2 regions of the Massilia sp. KIM genome follow, and region 1 is predicted to be linked to the other one. Evidence: predicted binding sites of a transcription regulator. Region 1 holds the regulator's gene; the other holds the start of a gene.
The links. The regulator NrdR, encoded in region 1, represses ribonucleotide reductase genes. The targets are predictions, from matches to a motif close to CACNANATNTNGTG.
Positions count from the first base shown of each region.

Region 2: the regulator NrdR is predicted to act here: its motif matches at 5,846-5,859, upstream of B0920_RS16685 (ribonucleoside-diphosphate reductase subunit alpha).

Region 1 covers NZ_MVAD01000001.1:2,325,334-2,333,772, reverse strand. Annotated here, with positions in the region: gene B0920_RS10150 (ExbD/TolR family protein) at 1-158, opposite strand, end outside; gene tolQ (protein TolQ) at 174-857, opposite strand; gene ybgC (tol-pal system-associated acyl-CoA thioesterase) at 891-1,295, opposite strand; gene B0920_RS10135 (SDR family NAD(P)-dependent oxidoreductase) at 1,694-2,446, opposite strand; ZMP/ZTP riboswitch at 2,605-2,720, shown strand; gene glyA (serine hydroxymethyltransferase) at 2,829-4,076, shown strand; gene nrdR (transcriptional regulator NrdR) at 4,126-4,587, shown strand; gene pilV (type IV pilus modification protein PilV) at 4,786-5,325, shown strand; gene B0920_RS10115 (PilW family protein) at 5,322-6,269, shown strand; gene B0920_RS10110 (hypothetical protein) at 6,277-6,927, shown strand; gene B0920_RS10105 (type IV pilin protein) at 6,947-7,399, shown strand; gene B0920_RS10100 (GspH/FimT family protein) at 8,296-8,439, shown strand, end outside.
Region 2 covers NZ_MVAD01000002.1:426,308-434,746, forward strand. Annotated here, with positions in the region: gene B0920_RS16655 (ABC transporter permease) at 1-278, shown strand, start outside; gene B0920_RS16660 (ABC transporter ATP-binding protein) at 280-1,104, shown strand; gene B0920_RS16665 (inner membrane protein YpjD) at 1,397-2,200, shown strand; gene B0920_RS16670 (PP0621 family protein) at 2,197-2,442, shown strand; gene B0920_RS16675 (PAS domain-containing sensor histidine kinase) at 2,449-4,107, shown strand; gene B0920_RS16680 (sigma-54 dependent transcriptional regulator) at 4,117-5,568, shown strand; gene B0920_RS16685 (ribonucleoside-diphosphate reductase subunit alpha) at 6,104-8,439, shown strand, end outside.

The sequences.
Region 1 (8,439 bases):
TCGGCGCGCGGCAGATTGACCACGCTCGGCGCCTCGTTGGCCGGCACCGCCATGAAGATGATGAGCAGCACCAGCATCACGTCGATGTAGGGTACGACGTTGATCTCGGCCTTGAACTTGCGGCGCCGGTTGCCGCGCATGCTGCTGGAGAAAGCCATCCCGGGTCCCCTCGATCAGCGCGCCTGGCGCTGCAGGATGTTCGAGAATTCCTCGACGAAGCTCTCGAAGCGGTTCGCGAGGCGGTCGATGTCGTGCGTGAAGCGGTTGTAGGCGACCACGGCCGGGATCGCGGCGAACAGGCCGATCGCGGTGGCGATCAGGGCCTCGGCGATGCCGGGGGCGACCACGGCCAGGGTGGCCTGTTGCACGTTGGCCAGTCCACGGAAGGCGTTCATGATGCCCCACACGGTGCCGAGCAGGCCGATGTAGGGGGAGACCGAGCCGACCGAGGCCAGGAAGTTCAGGTGGGTGTCGAGCATGTCCAGTTCGCGCTGGAAGGAGGCGCGCATGGCGCGGCGGGCGCCGTCCAGCACCGCGCCCATGTCGAGGGCGTCGCGCGAGGCCTGCTTGCCCTTGATGAATTCGCCCATGCCGGCCTCGAAGATGCGGGCCAGGGGGCCGCTCTGGTCGCGCTGGCTGCTGGCGCTCTGGTGCAGGGTGTGCAGGTTGCCGCCGGCCCAGAAGCTGCGCTCGAACTGCTCGGTCTGCGCGCGCGCGGCGCGGATCGTGAACAGTTTGCGGAAGATATAGGTCCAGCTCACCACGGACAAGGCCAGCAGTAAGGCCATGATCAGTTGCACGAGGAAGTGGGCGTTGCTGATCAGGGCGATAAACGAAAGGTCTTGGGTCGCGGTCATGGGTGAATGTTGTTTATGTGTTCAGGCGGCGCACTATGCGGCACGCATTTTATCAGCGACATGTTCCGGCAGGGAACGGGGACGCATGCTGGCGAGGTCGACGCAGCCGACCTTGACGATGGCGCTGGTCAGCAGCGTGTCGCCGCGCCAGGCCTGTTGGGCGAACTGGACCGATGCGCGGCCGAGTTTCTCCACCGTGGTGCGGATGTTCAGTTCGTCGTCCAGGCGCGCCGGGGCGTGGTAGTCGAGCTGCGCGCTCTTGACCACGAATCCGGCGCCTTCGGCGTCGAGCAATGCTTGCTGGGCAATGCCGGCAGCGCGCAGCCATTCGGTGCGCGCGCGTTCGAAGAACTTCAGGTAATTGGCATAAAACACGATGCCACCGGCGTCGGTGTCTTCGTAATAGACCCGGACTGGCCAGTCAAAAGCTGAAGGCATTTCCCCTGCCATTAAATGTAAATAGGAAACATTTTACGCGATTTCTGCCTGAATTATGTACGCTAACATACATAAAAAGACAAAAACGCCCCTGCCTCTGCCATCAGGCATGCATGGGTGGGCAGTAGTAGACGTGAAACAGTGCCTGAAGACCAATGACTGTAACACTTTCTCACAAATTGAGAGCGCGCGTTACATGGGCGGGTGGAGGAGCGTAGACGTACACGGGAGCAGTTAGCGTAATGGTGTTGACTTAGCAGAAAAGCTGTCGCCCCGGCTTAGCAGAAAAACCGTCGCCCCGGCGAAGGCCGGGGCCCAAGCTTGTATGCACGGCTGCTCCCGCAAACTTGGGTCCCGGCCTTCGCCGGGACGACGTTCTGGAGCTAACGGCTTCAGATTTAGCCTTGGCTACGCTTGATGGCGAAGGGGGAGAAGCCCTGGCAGGTCGGCATCAGCTCGATGAGGTTGACGTTGACGTGGGGCGGCAGGGTGGCGATCCAGTAGGCGGTGTCGGCGATGTCCTTGGCCGTCAGCGGGACCGTGCCCTCGTACACCTTGGCCGCGGCCGCGTCGTCGCCCTTGAAACGCACGTTCGAGAACTCGGTGCCGCCGCACAGGCCGGGCGCCAGGTTGGTGGCGCGCACCCCGGTGCCGACCAGGTCGGCGCGCAGGTTCAGCGTGAACTGCTCCACGAAGGCCTTGGTCGCCCCGTACACGTTCCCGCCCGGATAAGGGTAGTGGCCGGCCACCGAACCGAGATTGATCACCAGGCCGCTGCCGCGCGCCACCATGTCCGGCAGCACGGCGCGGGTCATCGTCACCAGCCCCTGGCAATTGGTGGCGATCATGGTTTCCCAGTCTTCCAGCGGCACTTCGTGGGCCGGGGCGGTGTTCAGGGCCAAGCCGGCATTGTTGATCAGGACGTCGATCGGCTTCCAGTCTGCCGGCAGCGCGGCCAGGGCGGCGTCGATGGAGGCTCGGCTGGTCACGTCCAGGGTCAGCGGCAGGGCGGCGTCGCCCAGTTCGGCCGCCAGCTCGGCGATGCGCTCGGCGCGGCGCGCCGCGAGCACGACGCGGTGGCCATTGCGGGCGAAGACGCGCGCCATCTCTGCGCCGAAGCCGGCCGAGGCGCCAGTGATAAATACGATCATGGTGAAGGTCCCTTGCGGCGTATAAGACTGGAAATTGTAGCCGAAACGACATCGCGCTGCCGGGCGCCGCCGAGGTGGCGCCCGGGGCGGCCTGCCTGCGGCCGTGTCAGCCGTTTCCTTGCCCTAAGAGGGCGAGATCACATACAATCCATAGTCCCTACGTCTCACGTAACTGGCGAAACACCGTGCGCCCCGGCCCCTGGCCCTGGCCCGGCAAGGTGGAGTCCCACCGGGGAACCTGAGACGTCACTCGCCGTTCGCCTGGGCAGCCATTCAACTGGTTCGCGCTTGACTCTGTCGCGCGGCAGCCCGTTTGCATCCGGCTCCCGCCCGCGCTTCAAGGCTTGCCCGTTGCCTGGTTTACTATCGATTGGAGTTTTACATGTTTGCAAAAAACCATACGCTCGCCAACATCGACCCGGAACTGTGGGATGCCATCCAGAAGGAAAACGTTCGCCAGCAAGACCACATCGAACTGATCGCTTCCGAGAACTACACCTCGCCGGCGGTGATGCAGGCCCAGGGCTCGCAACTGACCAATAAATATGCCGAAGGCTATCCGGGCAAGCGCTACTACGGCGGCTGCGAATACGTCGACGTCGCCGAGCAGCTGGCGATCGACCGCCTGAAGGAACTGTTTGGCGCCGAAGCCGCCAACGTCCAGCCGAACTCGGGCTCGCAGGCCAACCAGGGCGTGTTCTTCGCCATGCTCAAGCCGGGCGACACCATCATGGGCATGTCGCTGGCGGAAGGCGGCCACCTGACCCACGGCATGGCCCTGAACATGTCGGGCAAGTGGTTCAACGTCATTTCCTACGGCCTGACCGCGCAGGAAGACATCGACTACGAGCAGATGGAACGCCTGGCGCGCGAGCACAAGCCGAAGATGATCATCGCCGGCGCCTCCGCTTTCTCGCTGCGCATCGACTTCGAGCGTTTCGCCAAGGTTGCCAAGGAAGTGGGCGCCTATTTCATGGTCGACATGGCCCACTACGCCGGCCTGATCGCCGCCGGCGAATACCCGAACCCGGTGCCTTACGCCGACTTCGTCACCTCGACCACCCATAAATCGCTGCGCGGCCCGCGCGGCGGCATCATCCTGATGAAGGCCGAGTACGAGAAAGCCATCAACTCGGCGATCTTCCCGGGTATCCAGGGCGGTCCGCTGATGCACGTGATCGCGGCCAAGGCCGTGGCCTTCAAGGAAGCGCTGTCGCCGGAATTCAAGGCCTACCAGAAGCAGGTGGTCAAGAACGCCAAGGCGCTGGCCGAGACCCTGACCGAGCGCGGCCTGCGCATCGTGTCGGGCCGCACCGAATCGCACGTGATGCTGGTCGACCTGCGTTCCAAGGGCCTGACCGGCAAGGAAGCGGAAGCCATCCTGGGCCAGGCGCACATGACCTGCAACAAGAACGGCATTCCGAACGACCCGCAGAAGCCCTTCGTCACCTCCGGCATCCGCCTCGGCAGCCCGGCCTTCACCACCCGTGGTTTCAAGGAAGAAGACGCGGTCAAGGTGGGCCACCTGATCGCCGACGTGCTGGACAACCCGCACGACGCCGCCACCATCGAGCGCGTCAAGGGTGAGGTCAAGAAGCTGACCGACAAGTACCCGGTCTACGAGGCTTGAGGTCCCGGGGCCGGTCCTGCCGGCCCCTTTTTTTGCATACCCCGGCGCCATGAAATGTCCCTTCTGCCAGCATGAAGACACCCAGGTCCTCGATACCCGCGTTTCGGAGGAGGGGGATTCCATCCGGCGCCGGCGCCGTTGCACCAAGTGCGACAAACGCTTCACCACCTATGAGCGGATCGAGCTGTCGATGCCGATCATCGTCAAGAAGAACGGCAGCCGTACCGAATTCGAGTCGAGCAAGCTGCGCGGCAGCCTGATGCTGGCCCTGCGCAAGCGCCCGGTCGCGGCCGAGGCCATCGACGGCGCGGTCGCATCGATCGAGGAAAAGCTCCTGACCAGCGGCCGGCGCGAAGTCGACACCGGCTATGTGGGCGAACTGGTGATGCAGGAGCTCAAACGCCTGGACAAGATCGCCTACATCCGCTTCGCCTCGGTGTACAAGAATTTCGAAGACCTGGACGAGTTCCAGCAGGCCTTGGCCGAAGTCGGCCATCCACGCAAGCAGTAATCCCTCACTTCGTCCGCGCATGCTCCGACCCTGACCAGGGGCGGGGCGCCTGCGTTCGGCCTTGCGATGCAGGCTGCGAGCGCCTCAACAAAAAGTTCCCTTCAGCCCGGCGCTTGCGCTTGGCTCACCTCATCGCAGCGTCCGCCACGCCGCCTACACTCGCAGCTCACAGGATCAGTCCGTTCCGGGGAGGTGGGAGTGCAGGCATATCGCGGCGATACGTCCAGCCCAGGCTTCACGCTGGTGGAAGTGCTGGTGGCGCTGTTCGTCCTTGCGGTCGGCGTGGTCGGCGCCGGCGCCGCCCAACTGGCGGCGGCGCGCACGCGTCAGCAGTCAGCCTTGGCTGCGGAAGCCGCTCAGCTCGGCGCCGCGCTGGCCGCGCGCATGCAGGCCAACCCGGCGTTCGCGAGTGTGCCCGACGCCGCCAATCCCTATCTCGCCCTCGACTACGAGGCCAGCGATGGCCCGCCCGGTGTGCCGCCCGCATCCTGTTACGGCGCGTCCGACTGCGCTCCCGCCGCGCTGGCGCAGTTCGACCTGCATGCGGTGCGGCAGCGCGTGCACGACGCCTTCCCTGGCGGGCGCGTCCTCGTCTGCCGTGACGACGCGCCCTGGGACGAGGCGGCGCGCCGCTACCGCTGGAGCTGCAGCGGCAGCGCGGACGCCCCCATCCTGATCAAGTTCGGCTGGAGCGGCACGGGTGACGCGCCCGCTCATGTGGGCATGCTGGCGCCATGAAGGGCTGTGTTCGACACCAGCGCGGGTTGACGATGGCCGAACTCCTGGTCGCGATGACGCTCGGCCTGGCGGTGCTGCTGGGGGCGGGCAGTCTCCTGATCGGCAGCAGCCGGGTCTACGCGGCCCAGACCGAAGCCGAGGCCATGGACGAGGCCGGCCGCTACGCATTGGAGGCCGTTGCCCGCGCGGTGCGTCAAGCGGCTCACGTGGACTGGAGCGCGGCCTCGCCGCCGGCCCCGGAGGCGCCGGCCAGGATCGCTGGGCTGGACGCGAGAACGGTGTCCCGCAACGGCGCCGGCATCGGAACCGGCCTGCTGGAGGCGGTCAACGGCAGCGACGTGCTGGCGCTGCGCTTTCCCGGCAGTGGCGCGCCGCCCGACGGCGACGGCGGCACGGTCGACTGCGCCGGCTTTCCGGTGCACGCCGACGAGGAAGGCTGGAGCATTTTCCACGTGGCGCGCAACGCCCAGGGCGAGTCTGAGCTGCGTTGCAAATACCGTGGCAAGAGCAACTGGTCAGCCGACGCGGTGGCCGGTCGGGTCGACGGCTTCCAGGTGCTGTACGGACTGGACAGCGACGGCGACGGCGCACCCAACCGCTACGTCCCGGCGTCGACGCTCGCCGCCCTCGACGCGGGCCTGGCACTGAACGGCGCGAGCGAAGCCGAGCGCGAGAAGGACCTGCACCGGCGCACGCATTGGAAGAAGGTGGCGAGCGTGCAGGTGGCGCTGCTGCTGCACGGGCCGCTGCTCGATCGCGAGGCGGGTGCGCACGCGGTGTACAGCCTGTTCGGCCCGGACCATGCCGAAGCGCACGCCGGCGACGACCCCGGGACCCGGCTCACCGAAGCCGAACTGGCGCGACCAGGAGTGGGGCGGACGACGGCCGCGCGGATGCGCAAGGTCTACACCACCACGATCGCCTTGCCGGCGGCGGCGCCCTGAGGCTTGCATGGATGCGACGAGGAAGTTCACGCCGGATTGCCGCCGCGAGCAGGGGGCGGCCTTGCTTACGGCAATGGTGCTGATGCTCGCGGTGCTGATGACCGGCCTGGCTGGCGCTCGCAGCGCCCTGTACGGCGCGCGCGCCTGCGCGCACGAACTCGACCGGCTGCTGGCCCTGCGGATGGCGGAGGCGGCGCTGGCGGACGCCGAGCGTGACATCGAAGGCGGGACCGACCCCGGTTCCGCGCGCGCCGCTGCCTTCGCCACGGGCTTGACGACCGCCTTCGCGGCCGCCTGCGAGGGCGGCGCACCCTACGACGGCCTGTGCGCCCCTGAGAGCGAACCGGCGCGGCAGGTCGAGCGGATTGCGGCCGAGGACGGCCCAGCGGTCTACTTCGGCAGCTTCACTGGCCGCTACATGCCGCAAGGCGAGGGCGGACTGCCGGTGCAGGCCCCGCGCTACCTGATCGAGCTAATGCCGGCGCGGGGCGCCGGACACCTGTACCGCATCACGGCCCTGGGCACCGGCGCGTCGCCGACGACACAGGCGGCGGTCCAGGCTTATTACCGCAAGCCGGCGACGGCGGGCACGCCGGGCAGGCGGATCGGCTGGCGCGAGATCGGCAACCTGGCGGCGCTGCGCGAGGGGGCAGGATAACGAGTTCAGGGAGGGGAGGATGAGGAAAGGGATCGGTGGATTCAGCCTGGTCGAACTGATGGTGGTGATGGCGATCGTTGCGCTCCTGAGTGCCGTGGCCTATCCGGTGTACTCCGACCATGTGCGCAAGGCGCGCCGGGTCGAGGCCCAGCTGGCCCTGGTGGACACGATGCAGAAGCAGGAGCAGTACAGGGCGCAGCACCATACCTACGTGGCGTTCTCGGCGGACGCGGAGGATCCGAATGCGGGTCAGTTCCGCTGGTGGGTCGGGCGCGAGGCCGCATCCAGCGCCTATGAGATCGACGGCTATGCCTGCGCGGGGCAGACCATTGTCCAATGCGTCGAGCTGCGCGCGCGGCCGGGGACCGAGAGGGTCAAGGCCGGGCATGAGGACCCGGAATGTGGGGCGCTGACTTATGACAGCGTGGGGCGGCAGACATCAAGCGGGACCTCGGACAAATGCTGGCCTTGAAGCGGCGACCATCGCGGTACGGCGAGTGCGCGCACACAGCCCGTCGTTTCCGCAAAGGCGGGAACCCAAGTGTACGTTTTGTGGCGCCCGCGCGGATCGTGGCCACGCGCACAAACTTGGGTCCCCACCTTCGCGGGGACGACGGGCTGAGGTGCGGGGAATACGGTTCGAGGTACGAGCAGCGCGCACAGCCGGCCCGTCGTTCCCGCGCAGGCGGGAACCCAAGTTCACGTTTCCTGTCGCCAGCGCGGACCGTGGTCACGCGCGCAAACTTGGGTCCCCGCCTTCGCGGGGACGACGGTTTAAGGTGCGGGGACGAGGGTTTGAGGTGCAGGGATGACGGTTCAAGTTGCGGGAAGTGTTCGCATCTTCTACGTCGTTCCCGCGAAGGCGGGAACCCAAGTTTACTTTTTGTGCCGCCAGCGCGGGCCGTGACCACGCGCGCAAACTTGGGTCCCCGCCTTCGCGGGGACGACGGTTTGAGGTGCGGGGATGACGGTTTGAGATACGGCGAAGACGTTTCGAGGTTCGGGGATGACGGTTTGAGATACGGCGAAGACGTTTCGAGTTGTGGGGACGCCGGTTCTAGGTACGAGGGGGGCGCACAGCCGTCCCGTCGTTCCCGCGAAGGCGGGAACCCAAGTTCACGTTTCGTGCCACCGGCGCGGACCGTGGTCACGCGCGCAAACTTGGGTCCCCGCCTTCGCGGGGACGACGGTTTGCGGTGCGGGGACGACGGTTTGGGGCGCGGGGAGGGCGGTTTGAGGTGCGGGGACGAGGGTTTGAGGTGCGGGGACGCCGGTTTGAGATGCGAGAGGCACGTTAAGCTGGCTCGTCGTTCCCGCGAAGGCGGGAACCCAAGTTCGCGTCCCCTGCCGCCAGCGCGGACCGTGGCCATGCGCGCAAACTTGGGTCCCCGCCTGCGCAGGGACGACGGTTTGCGACGCGGTTTTTCGCTCGCCGAACTCTGCGTCGTCCTGGCCGTCGCCGCCATTGCCGCCGCCGTCGCCGCTCCAAATTTCCACGAGCTCATCCGCAGC
Region 2 (8,439 bases), on a different contig from region 1:
CCCTGTTCCTGCGCGTGATCCTGCCGGCGGCCGTGCCCTACATCCTGTCGGGCATGCGCATCGGCGTGGGCACGGCCTTCATCGTGGTGATCGTGTCCGAGATGATCGCCGTGAACAACGGGCTGGGCTACCGCATCCTGGAAGCGCGCGAGTACTTCTGGTCCGACAAGATCATCGCCGGGATGATCACCATCGGCATGCTGGGCCTGGCCATCGACCTCGGCATGGACCGCCTGAACCGCCATCTGCTGCGCTGGCACCGCGGCCTGGAGCACTGACATGGACGCACCGCATACCCCCGTCATTCCCGACCTGGCGCAGATTCGCGTCGAGCGCGTGGGCAAGGTGTTCCAGAGCGGCGGCCGCGAGGTGGTGGCGCTGCGCGACATCGACCTCGCCATCCCGCAGGGCCAGTTCACCTGCCTGCTGGGTCCTTCGGGCTGCGGCAAGTCGACGCTGCTGAACGCCGTCGCCGGCTTCGCCCTGCCGAGCAGCGGCAGCATCGTGGTCGACGGCCGCGAGGTGAGGGCGCCCGGGCCCGAGCGCGGCATGGTGTTCCAGGAGTACGCGCTATTCCCCTGGATGACGGTGGCGCAGAACATCGGCTTCGGGCTCGAGATCAAGGGCGTGCCCAAGCTTGAGCGCGAGGAGACGGTGGCGCGCCTGCTGCGGATGCTGTCGCTGACCGACTTCCGCCAGCGCTATCCGAAGGACCTGTCGGGCGGCATGCGCCAGCGGGTGGCGATCGCGCGGGTGCTGGCGCTGGACTCGCCGATCATGCTGATGGACGAGCCCTTCGGGGCGCTCGACGCGCTCACCCGGCGCAATCTGCAGGACGAGCTGCTGCGCATCTGGGCGGAGCTGGGCAAGACCATCCTGTTCGTCACCCACAGCATCGAGGAGGCGATCTACCTGGCCGACCGGATTGTGGTGATGACCTACCGGCCGGGGACGGTCAAGCGCGACCTGCTGGTCGGATTGCCGCGGGTGCGCGATCCGGCGGCGCCGGAATTCAACGCGCTCATGCGCGAGCTGGGGGAATTGGTGATGGAAGAGCAGCAGCGGCATCATCATGATGAGTTGAGGATGGCGGCGGTGGATTAGCGGGCGGCGTATTCGGATCGGCCGTGTTATTACCGGCCCGACTGTCCAGCCCACAGACCTCCTTACACCGTTAGCCGCAAAACCGTCATTCCGGCGAAGGCCGGAATCCAAGTTCGTAGCGTTGTGGTAACGCATGCAAACTTGGGTTCCGGCGGGGCCGCCGAGGCCTTCGCCGGAACGACGTTTACGTTGACGTATGCATGGTTGTACCCGTCCATACGCAGGTCTATCCTCCCCCCGGCAAACCGCTCGGCCTTGCCCCCGGCCTTTCCCGATGGTGTAGACTTCCAGTATGCAGAACACCCTATTTTTCGCCGCGGCACTCCTGTACGCGGTCTGCGCCCTGCTGCCGTCGCGCCAGGGCGCTGCCATTTCCGCCGTCACCGCGCTGGCCTGGGCCGCCCACGGCGTGGCGCTCGGCCTCGATGTGGTGATGCCGGGCCGCCTGCGGGTGGGGTTTGCCATCATGCTATCGTCCGCACTGTGGGTCTCGGTCGCCGCCTACTGGTTTGAAAACCGTAATTTCGCCCTCGACGGACTGCGCCGCCTGGTGATGCCCTTCGCCTTCGGCGCGGCCCTGCTGCCGGTGCTGTTCCCCGGCAGCCTGCTGCCGCTGGCCGGCAAGTCGGCCGCCTTCGGCTGGCACATCGCCGTGGCCGTGCTGGCCTACAGCACCCTGACCATCGCCGCCTTCCACGCCGTCCTGATGGCGCTGCAGGAAGCGCGGCTGCACACCCGCAGCGCCAACGCCGGCTGGTTCGGCGCGGCCCTCGACCAGCTGCCGGCCCTGCTGACCATGGAAAGGCTGCTGTTCCGCGTGATCTGGATCGGCTTCGTCCTGCTCAGCCTCACCGTGCTGTCCGGCCTGGTGTTCTCGGAAGAGCTGTTCGGCCGTCCGCTGGTGTTCGACCACAAGACCGTGTTCGCGCTCCTGTCCTGGGCCCTGTTCGCCGCGCTGCTGGCCGGGCGCAGGTGGCAGGGCTGGCGCGGCAAGACCGCGCTGCGCTTCACCCTGGCCGGCTTCGCCACCCTGGCGCTGGCCTATGTCGGCAGCCGCTTCGTGCTCGAAGTGGTGCTGCACAGGAGCGTCGCATGAGCCGCATCCTGTTCTGGATCGCCCTGATCGCCCTGGTCGTGTTCGCGGTGCGCAGCAAGCTGCGCGCCATCCAGCGCCGCAATACGCCGCCCCCGCCGCCGCGCCCGCCCGCCCAGGGCGGCGAGATCGAGGCCATGGCGCAATGCGCCCATTGCGGCGTCTACTTCCCGGCCTCGGAGGCGGTGCGCGCCGATGGGCTGGACTACTGCTCGCCAGGCCACGTGCGCCTGCCGCCCCGGTAAGCGCACGTGGCGGGATCCCGGCCGCTGTCCGCCGAGGCGCGCGTCACCCTGTGGCGCTCGCTGCAAACCTTCACCGTCACCCGCGTCGTCATCGCGCTGGTGCTGCTGCTCTACCTCGGCCTCGATCTCGACAGCGGCCGTCTCCGCATCGACCCGGTCAACGCCGAAACCTGCATCGCCTACGCGGCCGCCGCCATCCTGTTCGCCCTGGTGGCGGCGCGCTGGCAGCGCCGCTACCTGGTGCAGCTGGGCGTGCAAATCGCCACCGACCTGGCCGCGATCTCGCTGCTGTACCTGGCCTCGGGTGGCATGCGCAGCGGCCTGGGCATCCTCTACCTGTTCCCGCTGGCGGGCGCCGCCATCCTGGCGCCGCTGGTGCTGGCCTTGTTCTCGGCCTCGGTCGCGACCCTATTCCTGCTGCTCGAAAGCGTCTGGCAGCTGGTGCTGCACGAGCGCGAGCCGCCGCTGGTGCAGGCCGGCATGTACGGCGCCGCCTTCTTCGCCTGCGTGCTGCTGGTGAACCGGCTGGCCGCGCGCCTGCTCGGCCAGGAAGAACTGGCGAGCCGGCGCGGCACCGACCTGCGCGTCCAGCAGTCGATCAACCAGATCGTGATCGCCGACGTCGGCGACGGCATCCTGGTCGCCGACGACGAGGGCCGTATCCATACCGGCAACCCGGCGGCGCGGCGCATGCTTGGCCTGGAGGGCAAGGCCGAGGGCTTCCGCCTGCAGGACGTGCCGGCCTTCGAGCCGGTGGCCGCGGCCTACATGGCCTGGCTGTCGGCGCCGGGCGAGGGCGCCTGGTTCGAGACCATCAAGCCCTGGCAGGAGGGGGAGGGCGCCGGCGGCGTGCGCGGCCGGCGCGACCAGCCGGTCCACCTCAAGCTGCGTTTCGCGCGGGTCGACACCGAAGGCCAGGCGGGCGGGCGCAGCGTGATCTTCATGCAGGACGTGAGCGCCATCGAAAACCAGGCGCAGCAGCTCAAGCTGGCCTCGATGGGACGCCTGACCGCCAGCATCGCGCACGAGGTGCGCAACCCGCTGTCCGCGATCGGCCACGCGACGGCCCTGCTGGCCGAGGACCTGCATGGTCCGGCCGAGGTGCGCCTGCTGAAGATCGTGGGCGACAACGTGGCGCGCGTGAACCGCATGGTCGAGGACATCCTGCAGCTCTCGCGCAAGGCCCAGCCCAACGGCGAGCCGGTGCCGTTGGCCCACTTCCTGGCCGAGCTCAAGGCCGAATTCTGCGAAATCCATGGTCTCGAGGGTGATATAGTCTGGCTGGGCGAGGCCGGCGACGCCACCGTGCGCTTCGATCCGCTGCACCTGCACGAAGTGCTGCTCAACCTGCTGAACAACGCGGTGCGCTACGCCAGCCGCAAGCCGGGCAGCATCCGCATCTTCCCGTCCAGCGACGCCACCGGACGCGCGGAACTGCACGTGCAGGACGACGGACCCGGCATCACGCCCGAAGTGCGCGCCCACCTGTTCGAACCCTTTTACACCACCTCGAGCAAGGGCACCGGCCTTGGACTCTACCTGGCGCGCGAGCTGTGCCTGAACAACGATGCGAAACTCGACTATGAATACCGGTTCGACCAGACCGCGCTGGGCCCGCGCAAAGCCACGGGCCGCTTCGTCATCAGCTTCCTTAACGCCAAATAAGGAGCGGCCATGAGCGCCCCCCGCATCCTGGTGGTCGACGACGAAGCCGACCTGCGCGAACTGCTCGAGATCACCCTGCTCAAGATGGGCCTGGACGTCGACAGCGCCGCCACCCTGCGCCAGGCGCGCAGCCTGTTCGACGAACACGACTACGCCCTGGTGCTCACCGACATGCGCCTGCCGGACGGGCTGGGGATCGAGCTGGTGCGGGAGATCAGCGCGTCCGGCAAGGGCACGCCGGTGGCCGTGATCACCGCCTTCGGCAGCGCCGAGAACGCGGTGGTGGCCCTCAAGGCCGGCGCCTTCGACTACATCGCCAAGCCGGTGGCGCTGGATGCGCTGCGCGTGATGGTGCGCTCGGCGCTGAAGGTGACGGAGAAGGACGGCCAGGCCGGGGAGGACGCCGCCGGCTCGCGCCTGATCGGCAATTCGACCGCCATGCAGTCGCTGCGCGCCCAGATCGCGCGCCTGGCGCGCTCCAACGCCCCGGTCTCGATCACCGGCGAATCCGGCGCCGGCAAGGAGCTGGCCGCGCGCGAGATCCACGCCCAGAGTTCGCGCGCCGCCAAGCCCTTCGTCGCCGTGAACTGCGGCGCCATCCCCGAGACCCTGATGGAGGCCGAGTTCTTCGGCTACCGCAAGGGCGCCTTCACCGGCGCCGCCGACGAGCGCGAAGGCTTCTTCCAGGCCGCCGACGGCGGCACCCTGATGCTGGACGAAGTGGCCGACCTGCCGCTGGCGATGCAGGTGAAGCTGCTGCGCGCGATCCAGGAGCGGCGCGTGCGCAAGATCGGCGCCACGGTGGAGGAGCCGGTCGACGTGCGCATCGTCAGCGCCACCCACCAGGACCTGGCGCGCTGCGTCGAGAACGGCAAGTTCAGGCAAGACCTGTTCTACCGCCTGAACGTGATCGAGCTGGCCCTGCCGCCCCTGCGCGAGCGCCTGGACGACCTGCCGCTCCTGTGCGACGCGATCCTGGCGCGCCTGGCCGGGCCGGGCAAGGCCGCGCTCGGCCCCGGCGTGCTCGAGGCCCTGCGCGCCTACTCCTTCCCGGGCAACGTGCGCGAGCTGGAGAACGTGCTGGAGCGCGCGCTGGCCTTCGCCAACGAGGGCGTGATCGAGGTTGGCGACCTGTCGCTCAAGGCGGCGCGGCCGGTGGACGCCGGCGTGCGAGAACCCTTGCCGCCGCCGGTCGCCCCGGCCATGCCGCTCAGCCCCGAGCCGCCGCCCCCGCTGCCGGCCGCGGCGCCGCTGCCGACGCCGGCCCCGGTGGCACTGGGGCCGGCCGAGCTGCCCAGCAACCTGCCCGAATACCTGGCCCAGGTCGAGCGCGACATCATCCAGCGCGCCCTCCAGCAGACCCAGTTCAACCGCACCCAGGCGGCGAGCCTGCTCGGCATCAGCGTGCGCCAGCTGCGCTACCAGATGCAGAAGCTCGAGATCAGCGCCCCGGACGACTGAACCCTAGATCTAGTGTTGCGGGTTCGTCGTCGGTGTAATTTTGCGGAAATTAATATGGTGCAAAATGCACTTCCTCAGTGCAACAATGCCTCTTCTTGATTACCCAATAGGCAGCCGAAAATTCCGATGTTAGTGCTCGCTCACCGCGAGCTCCGCATCGTTCGGGAGACTACAAAAGTCAAGCCTCGGCACCACGAATCGCCTCAAAAATTGCGAATTTATTTTCTTGCCTCTATCGCAAACGAGGTACTACAATTAGTCTCATCTCAACGCCGGACACTAGATCTAGTGGTAGTGAACAAGAAGCAACTAGCTCATCCGCTAGCTCATCTGCTAGCTCACCTGCTAGATCCACCGGTAGTCGGCAAGCTCAGCTTCCGACACGATTCAACGAAAGATTCTTACCCTGCATATCTGGTTTGCCAGCTTAGGCCACCGGCTGGCGGGGTATCGCTTTGCTTTTAAATTTGTCAACGGCCGGTAACGGTCTCAGTGATAACAAAACGGCGGCTGCGGCTGCCATCCTGGAGGCTCAATGCAAACAGCACAAGACATCTCGATCAACCCGCACGTCACCCCAGGAACGACGGCGACCGGCGCCACCCCTGCCGAGATCGTTGCGCGTGGTGATTACCGCGTCATCCGCCGTAACGGCGCGGTGGTCGCGTTCGAGCCGAACAAGATCTCGGTCGCGATGACCAAGGCCTTCCTCGCCGTCGCCGGCGGGCAGGGCGCGGTGTCGGCGCGCATCCGCGAACTGGTGGAACAGCTGACCAACAACGTGGTGGCCGCGCTGGTGCGCCGCCAGCCGAACGGCGGCACCTTCCACATCGAAGACGTGCAGGACCAGGTCGAGTTGTCGCTGATGCGTTCGGGCGAGCATGACGTCGCCCGCGAATACGTGCTGTACCGCGCCAAGCGCATGGAAGAGCGCCGCGCGGCCAAGGAAGCCGCCGGCGGCAACGCCGTCCAGGCGCCGCAGATCCACGTGGTCGACGGCGGCGAGCGCCGTCCGCTGGACATGAACGTGGTCGCCGGCCTGATCAACGCCGCCTGCGCCGGCCTGGAAAAGCATGTCGACGCCGACGCCATCGTCTCCGAGACCCTGAAGAACCTGTACGACGGCGTGCCGCTGGAAGAGCTGCACAAGTCCGCCATCCTGGCCGCCCGCGCGCTGATGGAAAAGGACCCGGCCTACAGCCAGGTGACCGCCCGCATCCTGCTGCACACCATCCGCAAGGAAGTCTTCGGCAAGGAAGTGCCGCAAGCCGGCGCCGCCGCCGAGTACATCACCTACTTCCCGCAGTACATCGCCAAGGGCATCCAGCACGAGCTGCTGGATGAAGAGTTGGGCAAGTTCGACCTCGAGCGCCTGGCCAAGGCCATCGTCGCCGACCGCGACCTGCAGTTCGGCTACATCGGCCTGCAGACCCTGTACGACCGCTACTTCCTGCACGTGCGCGACGTGCGCATCGAGATGCCGCAGGCCTTCTACATGCGCGTCGCGATGGGCCTGGCCCTGCGCGAAGCCGACCGCGAAGCGCGCGCCATCGAGTTCTACAACCTGCTGTCGTCCTTCGACTTCATGAGCTCGACCCCGACCCTGTTCAACTCGGGCACCCGCCGTTCGCAGCTGTCCTCGTGCTACCTGACCACCGTCAGCGACGACCTGGAAGGCATCTACGACGCGATCAAGGAAAACGCGTTGCTGTCGAAGTTCGCCGGCGGCCTGGGCAACGACTGGACCCCGGTGCGCGCGCTCGGCTCGCGCATCAAGGGCACCAACGGCCGCTCGCAGGGCGTCGTGCCCTTCCTGAAGGTGGTCAACGACACCGCCGTGGCGGTCAACCAGGGCGGCAAGCGCAAGGGCGCGGTCTGCGCCTACCTGGAAACCTGGCACCTGGACATCGAGGAATTCCTCGACCTGCGCAAGAACACCGGCGACGACCGCCGCCGCACCCACGACATGAACACCGCGAACTGGATCCCGGACCTGTTCATGAAGCGCGTGATGGAGAAGGGCACCTGGACCCTGTTCTCGCCGTCCGAGACCCCGGACCTGCACGACCTGACCGGCAAGGCCTTCGAGAAAGCCTACGTCGCCTACGAAGCCAAGGCCGAGCGCGGCGAGATGGGCGTCTTCAAGAAGATCGAGGCGCTCGATCTGTGGCGCAAGATGCTGTCGATGCTGTTCGAGACCGGCCACCCGTGGATCACCTTCAAGGATCCGTGCAACATCCGTTCGCCGCAGCAGCACGTGGGCGTGGTGCACTCGTCGAACCTGTGCACCGAGATCACCCTGAACACCAGCGAGGACGAGATCGCCGTCTGCAACCTGGGCTCGGTGAACCTGCCGCAGCACATGAAGGGCGATGGCCTGGACCACGTCAAGCTGCAGAAGACCATCCGCACCGCGATGCGCATGCTGGACAACGTCATCGACATCAACTACTACGCCGTCGACAAGGCGCGCAACTCGAACCTGCGCCACCGCCCGGTCGGCCTGGGCATCATGGGTCACCAGGACTGCCTGCACATGATGCGCGTGCCGTTTGCCTCGGACAAGGCCGTCGAGTTCGCGGACAAGTCGATGGAAGCCGTCTGCTACTACGCCTACCTGGCCTCGACCGAGCTGGCCGAGGAGCGCGGCCGCTACGAGTCCTACACCGGCTCGCTGTGGGACCGCGGCATCCTGCCGCAGGACTCGATCAAGCTGCTGGCGGAAGAGCGCGGCGGTTACCTGGAGCAGGACGCCAGCGAGAGCATGGACTGGAGCGTGGTGCGCAACCGCATCAAGCAGTTCGGCATGCGTAACTCGAACTGCGTGGCGATCGCCCCGACCGCGACCATCTCGAACATCATCGGCGTGTC